Regions from separate parts of the Psychrosphaera sp. genome, predicted to be linked through region 1. Evidence: predicted binding sites of a transcription regulator. Region 1 holds the regulator's gene; each other region holds the start of a gene.
The links. The regulator FliA, encoded in region 1, starts transcription of late flagellar genes. The targets are predictions, from matches to a motif close to CTAAAGNTNNNNNNNNNNNNGCCGATA.

Region 1 (3,281 bases):
CAGGTATCTGAATTAATGTGGCAGGATGTGAATCGCAAAGCGCCAGTTAAAGCTATGTTGATCAATAAATTACGTGACATGGGCTTGTCTAGTAACGTGTCAGAGCACCTATCTCACTTCGTTGATGACAATGTAGAGTCAAACAAGGCATGGCCAGAAATGCTTGGTTCTTTGACAGAACAATTAAGTACCACGGACAACGAGATTATTAAACGTGGTGGTGTTTATTCACTTGTAGGTCCAACTGGCGTTGGTAAAACGACAACGATTGCAAAGCTAGCCGCTCGTTTTGCGCAGATTCACGGTGCTGACAAAGTAGGTCTAATTACAACTGATAGCTTTAGAATCGGTGCTTTAGAACAACTGGCGACGTATGCAAAAATTTTAGGCTGCCCGCTTAAGCAAGCAAAAGATACAGAGCAGTTATCAGAAGCAATTTACCAATTACGCGATAAGAAGCTGTTATTAATCGACACTGCTGGTATGAGCCAGCGCGACATTAAACTGACAGAACGCCTTAACCAACTTTTGACGCGTTCTCGAGTTAACATTAAGAATTACTTGGTATTGTCAGCAACCTCTCAAATGAGTGTTTTACAAGAAAGTGTCAAACATTTTAAAACAATTCCACTATCTGGCTGTATCTTTACTAAAATAGATGAATCATTAAGTTTAGGTGAGCTAATCAGTGTGGCAATCCACAATCGACTGCCAATTGGTTATTTAACCAACGGTCAACGAGTCCCTGAGGACATAAGGGTTGCAAATGCCGACAAAATTGTGCAAAAAGCTAATCAGCTATATGAACTTAAAGAAAAAGTTTCTAATAAAAATAATAAGGTAGTGCCAAAAGCAGTAGCCATGTATGATTAGTGATAACACTCTCGATCAAGCTAGCGGTTTACGAAATATGTCGATAGCGAAAAAAACAAAAGTAGTAGCGGTAACTGGTGGAAAAGGCGGCGTTGGTAAAACAAGTGTCTCTCTAAACACCGCTATTGCACTCGCCCAGTCTGGGCAAAATGTACTGGTATTGGATGCCGATTTAGGTCTGGCAAACTGTGACGTAATGCTTGGCTTACGAGTTCACAAAAATCTGTCCCATGTATTGTCTGGCGAAGCAGAGCTAGATGATATTCTTGTTGAGGGCCCACACGGTATAAAAATTGTACCAGCAACATCGGGCTCCATTGACATGGTCGAATTAACCCCAGCCCAACACGCCGGACTCATCCGAGCGTTCAGCGAAATGAAAACCCCAGTCGATGTGTTTATTGTAGACACCGCTGCAGGTATTTCTGACATGGTCTTATCATTTTCAAGAGCCTCTCATGAAGTATTAGTTGTCGTCTGTGATGAACCGACGTCAATTACAGATGCTTATGCGCTGATAAAGGTTCTAAACAGAGATCATGGGGTAAGCAAATTTAAAGTTGTGGCAAATATGGTCAGAACGATTAAAGAAGGCCAGGACCTTTTCAAAAAACTCACGTTAGTAACAGACCGATTTTTAGAGGTAAGTTTGGAACTAACTGCTATTATTCCTTTTGATGATAATTTAAGAAAAGCAGTTAGACGTCAACGAGCTATTGTTGATGCGTTTCCTCGCTCACCTTCAGCCGTCGCGTTTAAGACACTAGCTGCTAAAATTAACAAGTGGCCGGCGCCGAGTCATGCGTCCGGTAATTTAGAGTTTTTTTTAGAGCAACTGGTCAACTAAGAGGTTTCTGTTGAACAACAAAGTAGCAACGGCCTACGAAGCTCAACAAACACTGACGGATATAGTGGAAAAGCACGCTGTGCTAGTAAAAAGGATTGCTCACCATCTGGCAGCTCGACTGCCTGATAGCGTGCTAGTTGAAGACTTAATTCAAGCCGGCATGATCGGCTTGTTAGAGGCGTCCAAAAATTTCGATCACAGTAAAGGGGCTAGCTTTGAGACCTTTGCTGGTATTCGAATACGTGGCGCTATGCTCGATGAAATAAGAAAAGGGGACTGGACACCGCGTTCCGTTCACCGCAATGCTCGTTTGGTTGCAGATAAAATAAATGAACTAGAATCTAAACTTGGCCGCGATGTGAAAGACACCGAAGTAGCCGAAGCTTTAGATATACCACTTGACCAATATTACACTATGGTTAAAGAGGCTGCGGCGGGTAAAGTAGTCGGTATTGAAGACCTAGGTGTGACTGAAGATGTGCTGTTTGTCGACGATGCTGATGAAAACGATTCGACCTACGGGCAACTAGAGAAAAGTGCATTTTATAAGAACTTAGGCGAAATGATTAAGTCTTTACCCGAGCGTGAAGCACTTATTTTGTCGCTTTATTATGATGATGAGCTAAATTTAAGAGAAATCGGCTCTGTTTTAAACGTAAGTGAGTCACGAGTTAGTCAAATTCACAGCCAAGCGATGATGCGATTGAAGGCAAGAATGAAAGATTGGCAGTAATTAAACTTGTAACTTGGTTATTTTTATTAATAATAATTAATGTATTTTAATAATTTACCTCACTGGAGGATGCTTTGGATAAGAATATGAAAATTCTCGTTGTTGATGACTTTTCAACAATGAGAAGAATCATCAAAAACCTTCTTCGCGATCTTGGCTTCACTAATGTGTCTGAAGCGGATGATGGCAGTACTGCATTACCGATGCTTCAAAACGGTGATTTTGATTTTGTTGTTACAGACTGGAACATGCCAGGCATGCAAGGTATTGACTTGCTCCGTGAAATTCGCAAAGACGACAACCTAAAGCACTTGCCTGTAATGATGGTAACTGCAGAAGCGAAGAAAGAACAAATTGTCGCGGCCGCACAAGCTGGTGTTAATGGCTATATCGTTAAACCTTTCACAGCGGCAACGCTGAAAGGCAAATTAGACAAAATTTTCGAACGTCTAGAATAATCTAAAAATAAGGGGTGTGTATGTCTTCTGAGACAACTCCGCAGATTAGTCTTGACGACGCAAAAGCGCTTGTAGCTGCGCTTGAAGCGGGTGACAACGAGTCTGCTAACGAAATAGTTAAGAATTTAACCAGCCAAGAAAACCGTGAGCTTTTTGATGAAGTCGGTAAATTAACTCGTCAATTGCACGACTCTTTGCGCAATTTTCAGTTAGACCCAAAAATTGCAAATTTGGCAACTGATGATATTCCAGACGCTAAAGAGCGCCTAAATTACGTGATGAATATCACAGAGCAAGCGGCAAACAAAACAATGGATGCCATTGATGAAAGTTTACCGTTGGCAGACAAAATAAACAGCGACGTTGCAAA
Region 2 (3,281 bases), on a different contig from region 1:
TTCCTTCGTCCTCAAACAATAAAACATCTATACCTTTTGATTTTATGATTTCGGCTGCGCTAGTAACTTGTTGAAAAGCTAATTGAGCAATATCACCTGGTGAGTCTGGTGATTGTTGAAACGCATTGTCCCCAGCGGTTTGTGGATTAGAAACAAAGTGGTGTGGGCGAACCATCACAACCGTACTAGGTGCTTGAGCTGTGTAGGACATTGTTACTCTCATGTGTTAATAGCGGATATGGGAAAGCGGCTATTGTAGAGACCCTTTCCCTTTACACAACCTATGTTTTTACTGTTTGAGACGAACGGCAAAAACAGTCAGTTACCGCTACAGTTTTGTTCTGGAATGGTCAGAAAAGTAATCTATTTTTGGACCTTTGGGTACCACCTGAGTTGGATTTATCATCGTGTGACTGAAGTAGTAATGACGTTTTATATGATAAAAGTCTACGGTTTCAGCAACACCTGGATATTGATAAAGCTCGCGGACGTAGCCGGACAAATGTGGATAACTCTCGATGGTCCTTTGATTACACTTAAAATGACCCACATAAACCGCATCAAAACGGATAAGTGTTGTGAATAAACGCCAATCCGCTTCTGTTAATGTTTTACCGACGAGATAGCGTTGCTTACTCAGTTTATCTTCAATCTGGTCCAGCGCTGAAAACAGGTCCGTAAACGCTTCTTCGTAGGCCTTTTGTTCAGTTGCAAAGCCACATTTATAGACGCCATTGTTGATATTGTGATAAACAAATTCATTAATTTCATCAATTTCTGCAGAAAGCGCTTCAGGATAAAAGTCTGCCTTGTTACCGGTCAATTCATCAAATGCGCTGTTTAGCATGCGAATGATCTCGGCAGATTCGTTACTAACGATGGTGTTGGTTTTTTTGTCCCAAAGTACAGGCACAGTGACACGACCTGAATAGTCCGAAATATTTTGGGTATAAACTTGATGCATGTATTTGTGGCCAAACAAGTCGTCGCCTGATGAATGGTTTGATGTATCAAACTCCCAGCCGTTCTCAAGCATATCCGGACTGACTACCGACACACTGATGTAATCTTCTAGTCCTTTTAGCTTTCTGAATATTAACGTGCGGTGTGCCCAAGGGCATGCAAGTGAGACATAGAGGTGATACCTGCCTTTTTCTGCTTTGTAGCCACTTTCACCACTAGGTCCTGCTTCGCCATCAGGTGTAACCCAACTTCTTAACTTGGCACTTTCTCGTTTAAATTTACCGTCATTATTTTTGGTGTCGTACCACTTATCTTGCCATTTGCCGTCTACCAACAAGCCCATTACTCACCCCTTTAAGTTTCAGCTAACTGCACTTTTATGTTTACTACATTTGCACTACGGTTATACCTGTGTATTAGTTTTTGTAGCGCGTGAATTAAGATTAGCAAACAAAACCCTAAAGCATAATTGCTAAAAGTTGTGTTTATTATTCGATTTTTTGAATCTTTTTAATAGCATACAGGTTGGATTAAAAATCGTTCAAGGTTCTTTGTCACAGGCCGATAAAAAGTAACAAATAAGGTAGGTATGTCATGATTAAATTTGATCCGAATCGATTGCAATCTTTGCAGTCTAGACAGACCGATAGGCCGACCAAAGATGTACGCGAAGATCAGCCTAAAGGTGTTCAGAGCAGTACTCCAACTTCGACAGTGACCCTTTCTGGTCAACAAATGTCGAGCTTTTCTCTATTTCAAAAAACGGTTTTAAAGAAACTAGAATATTCACTTCAAGGGTCAATAAAGCCCGCAATACCTGATGCTAAAGCCGATAAGATTGAGCAGGCGCTACTTGCGGCAAAAGAAAAACGCGCCGAAGTGGCATCCGGTAATATACTTAAGTTTATCGACCGCCAATTAAAAGCTGATAGTGAAAATGGCGCGTCAGCAGAGAAGATAGCAAGTCGCCTAGAAGCAGCATTAAAAGGGTACGAATCTGGGTTTGGTGAAGCCAACTCAATCTTATCTGATATGGGATTGATGTCAGAAGATGTAGAGTCTGATGTGGGTTTAACGGATAGTAAAGTCAGAGATGGACTACAAGCGTTGGCAAAAGAGTACTTAGGTGACGACGCAGAGGCGTTTGTCGATAAAGTAGAAGCTGGCAGAGTTAGTAATAGGGATGACGATACGGATGATGTCGATGCTGGTGAGGGAAGTCCAGTTTCTAATACAGGCGTTCAATCTCAATACAACCAGTTTTCCGCATCAGAAGGTCGTGCTTTTAGTTTCAAACTAGAAACACGAGATGGTGACGTTGTTGAAATTAATGCACGCTCGTTACAATGGCTTAGTGCCGAGCAGTTCTCTAGTCAGCGCAGTTACGCTGGAGAGGGTAGCGGTCAAAGCGCGCAGTCCTTTAACGCCTTTGGAGTAGAAGCTGGTCAACAAAGTGAATTTGCATTGCGTATTGACGGTGATTTAGATGAAGACGAACTCGAAGCAATTAACGATTTATTGCAGCAAGTGAACAGCCTAAGTGAAGACTTCTACGGTGGTGATATGCAGAAAGCCCTAGAGAAAGCATTGAGCCTTGGTTATGACAGTACTGAAATTGGCTCGTTCTCTGTCAATCTAAGTCAAACGTCCTCTGTCAAAGCAGTTCAAGCCTATCAGTCTGAAGATAGCCTATTAAAACCAGGGGTGTTGTCAGAGTTAAAACCGTTAGGTAAGTTCGCGGCACAAATTGCGCAGAGTCTTAATAAAGCCCAAGAGAGTTTTAGCGAGCCTAAAGCATTGGTGTCTGATTTAATTCAGAATATGTCTGAGCTCAATAAACAAGCAGGGCGCTCATCGATAGTCGAACTTTATTCTTTTTCAGAAACGATTATTGAGCAATATTCACAGCGTTTGTTAGTCAACCCTAATGTGAACTCAGAGGGTGATGATTAGGCACACATCCATTTTCTTATTCAGTGTGCCTAATTAAAATGCGGTCGTTAGCTGGCGGTCTTCTTAGATGTTTTGACCGCCGCATTGATTTGTTTCATTTCATTTGCGGTTAAGTCTCTCCATTGCCCTGGTCTAAGCCCTTTTAAGTCGACATTCATAATTCGAGTACGCTTAAGCTTAGTGACCTCATAACCTAAGTATTCACACATGCGTCTGATTTGGCGGTTGAGACCTTGGGTCAAAATAATCGAGAACTGCTTAGGGCCTAATAGCTTTACTTTGCATGGCTTAGTTACGGTACCTAAGATTGGGATACCTTTTTCCATTCTCGACTTAAAGCGATCGTTTAAAGGTTTGTCCACGGT
Region 3 (3,281 bases), on a different contig from region 1:
TTCGGCGGCTACCGCCATACCGAGTGCGGCACTGATCGACGTAGACGAGTGGCCTACACTTAATGTGTCGTATTCACTTTCTTCTCGCCATGGGAAAGGATGCAGTCCATCTTTTTGACGGATTGTGTGAATTTGCTCGGCACGACCAGTGATAATTTTGTGTGGGTAGGCTTGATGGCCCACATCCCAAATGAGTCGGTCATACGGAGTGTTATAAACGTAATGTAACGCAACCGTCAGTTCAACAGTGCCCAAACCGGATGCGAAGTGACCAGAGCTCTTGCTTACTGAGTTTAATAGATAAGCACGTAACTCATCACAAACTGAACGCAACTGTTCTTGCGGAAGTTGGCGTAGTTCTGGTGGCAATAGAGCCTTTTGTAAATTCGGATAATCCGCTATGTTGACAGTCATAATTACTTAATGATCTCTTTGTATAATATACTGCGCTAATTGACGTAAGGTGTCCGTCTGATAAGGCAATTCATCTAAAGCCGCTAGTGCATCAGACACTAACATTTGAGCTTTTTGTTTTGTTTGTTCCAGTCCTAACAAAGCAGGATACGTCGTTTTATTTGCTGCGACATCAGACCCCTGCGGTTTGCCAAGTGTTTTGGTATCAGATGTAATATCCAATACGTCATCCCATACTTGAAAGGCCAATCCAATTGCTTCGGCATATTTAGTTAAACTGGCTAATTCAGTGTCATTCGCGTTGCCAATGACAGCTCCAGCTTTAACGGCCGCTACAATCAGAGCGCCTGTTTTTAATTTGTGCATGTTTTGTAACGCATCAAGCGTTAAGTCGCTATTGGCGGCATTTTGAGCGTCGGTATTTTGTAAATCGATACTTTGACCCGCGCACATTTGATTGGCAGCATCTGCAATCAAGCCAAATAGTGCTAATTGGTTTGTTAAACCGACCGAGGCAAAAGTGTGATTGGCAATACTAGAAAACGCAAACGACTGCAGTGTGTCACCGGCCAAAATGGCCGTCGCTTCATCAAACTTGATATGGCACGTCGCCTGTCCACGGCGCAATTCGTCATCGTCCATTGCAGGTAAGTCATCATGAATTAAACTATAGCTATGAATCGACTCAAGGGCTGCGGCGCCAGCATCTAAGTCTTCTAGTTTAGCACCAAACATTTCACCTGTTGCATAAACCAAAAATGGACGAACGCGTTTGCCACCTAATAACAGTGAGTAACGCATTGCTTCTTTTAGCTTGACGTCGGCAATGTCAGCCTGTTCTAGCTTTGCGTCAAGGACAGTCTCAATACGAGCCTTGTAGTCAGCCATTTTTATATTGATGGACATGAATCGTTAACCTTGTTGATCATTCTCAGAGAATGATTGAAGTTCAAGGCTACCTTGTTTTTCCATCAAAATTTGAACTTTCTGCTCAGCCTCTTGCAAACGGCTTTGACTTTGTCGAGTAAGTTCGATGCCTCTCTCGAATAATTGTAAAGACTGTTGCAACTCCAAGTCACCAGATTCCAATTGTTGTACAATAGTTTCTAGTTCGCTGATTGCTGACTCAAAGGTGACATTTTTTTGTTCGGACATAAGTCTATATTCGCTTCTATTTTTGCTTGTTACACGACCGCCAAAATTAGCCGGTAAAGGTATCTTAAAAGGCATGGTTATTCAATTGTAATGCGCTAAAATGAATGTAAATTGGTGAATAAGTGCGCACTTAAGTCTATAACTTACCGATAATATTTAAGTTGCGATAATAACTGTCGATAATTACACTTAGAAACAGAACAACTGCCCGGGAGTAAATTGTGGATTTAGCTAGTATTGTAGGAATGATAGGCGCTATTGGCTTTATCTTGTTGGCGATGATTTTGGGTGGCGGTATTGCCATGTTCGTCGACGTCCCATCAATTGCTATCGTATTTGGTGGTTCAACGTTTGTACTCCTCTCTAACTATACGCTTCCTCAATTTATCAGTGCCGGTAAAATTGCTGGTAAAGCATTTTCCTTTAAAATTGAAACCCCAGAAGAACTGATTGAAAAAATCGTTGAATTGGCAGATTCAGCCCGTAAGGGTGGGTTTTTAGCGTTAGAAGAAGCTGAAATTTCAAATCCATTTTTACAAAAGGGTGTCGATTTGTTGGTTGATGGTCATGACGGAGAAGTCGTACGAGCCACATTATCCAAAGATATCTCTCTGACAACCGAACGACACGAATTAGGTGCTGGTATATTCAAAACCCTGGGTGATATAGCGCCTGCGATGGGAATGATAGGTACGCTGGTTGGTCTGGTTGCTATGTTATCCAACATGGATGACCCGAAATCAATTGGTCCAGCTATGGCGGTAGCACTATTAACCACTCTTTATGGTGCATTCTTAGCAAACGTTATTGCCTTGCCTATGTCTCACAAACTTGGCCTTCGTGTAGAAGAAGAAAAATTAAATCAAAGCTTAATCATGGACGGTGTTTTGGGTATTCAAGATGGCCAAAACCCAAAAGTTATTGAGGGTGTGTTACGCAACTATTTGGCAGCTTCAAAACGCGAAATAGACACTGAGGAATAATCATGTCAGCTGAAGAAGAATGCCCGAAATGTCCCCCCGAAGGTCTCCCCGCGTGGATGGGGACCTTTGCTGACCTGATGTCACTATTAATGTGTTTCTTTGTTTTGCTTTTGTCTTTTGCAGAGATGGATGTACTTAAGTTTAAGCAAATCGCAGGTTCGATGAAGTTTGCCTTTGGTGTTCAAAACAAAATTGAAGTTAAAGACATTCCAAAAGGGACGTCAGTGATTGCACAAGAATTCCGTCCAGGTCGTCCAGAACCAACGCCAATTGAAATCATTCAGCAACAAACCATTGAAATCACTCAACAAGTACTCGAGTTCGAAGAAGGTGAAGACGAATCAGCCGGTGGTCGACAAGAGCAAACCGCAGAAATGCGTGGTGGTATGAGTTCGGCAACGGCAGATGCCGAATCAGAGTCTTCAGCCGAGTCGTCTGCAGAGCAAGAAGAAGTAAATGAGTTACTTAAGAAAATTGCGCAGCAAATGCAGCAAGAGATTATCGATGGGGCGATTGAGCTAGAGTCACTAGGTCAACAGATCATTATCCGAATTAGAGAAAACGGTTCGTTTCCTTCTGGGTCAGCCTACTTGCAAGACCAATTTAAACCAATTATTCGCAAAGTTGCCACGGTTCTAAATGATGTTCCAGGGGAAATTACGGTAGCAGGGCATACCGATGATATTAATGTTACTAACGAATTATTTACCAATAATTGGGACTTGTCTT

Region 2: AC4E96_RS05405 (DUF5610 domain-containing protein) is a predicted target of FliA. The motif match lies at 1,504-1,530, and genes of this name have one in related genera.
Region 3: pomA (flagellar motor protein PomA) is a predicted target of FliA. The motif match lies at 1,725-1,751, and genes of this name have one in related genera.

What each region holds. Positions count from the first base shown of each region.
Region 1 covers NZ_CEYNSH010000024.1:33,965-37,245, forward strand. Annotated here, with positions in the region: gene flhF (flagellar biosynthesis GTPase FlhF) at 1-873, shown strand, start outside; gene AC4E96_RS08745 (MinD/ParA family protein) at 866-1,720, shown strand; gene AC4E96_RS08750 (RNA polymerase sigma factor FliA) at 1,731-2,453, shown strand; gene cheY (chemotaxis response regulator CheY) at 2,528-2,911, shown strand; gene AC4E96_RS08760 (protein phosphatase CheZ) at 2,932-3,281, shown strand, end outside.
Region 2 covers NZ_CEYNSH010000012.1:43,217-46,497, forward strand. Annotated here, with positions in the region: gene ctlX (citrulline utilization hydrolase CtlX) at 1-211, opposite strand, end outside; gene AC4E96_RS05400 (glutathione S-transferase family protein) at 329-1,306, opposite strand; gene AC4E96_RS05405 (DUF5610 domain-containing protein) at 1,558-2,916, shown strand; gene rluF (23S rRNA pseudouridine(2604) synthase RluF) at 2,964-3,281, opposite strand, start outside.
Region 3 covers NZ_CEYNSH010000007.1:28,297-31,577, forward strand. Annotated here, with positions in the region: gene dxs (1-deoxy-D-xylulose-5-phosphate synthase) at 1-414, opposite strand, end outside; gene ispA ((2E,6E)-farnesyl diphosphate synthase) at 421-1,320, opposite strand; gene AC4E96_RS03455 (exodeoxyribonuclease VII small subunit) at 1,327-1,569, opposite strand; gene pomA (flagellar motor protein PomA) at 1,791-2,552, shown strand; gene AC4E96_RS03465 (flagellar motor protein MotB) at 2,555-3,281, shown strand, end outside.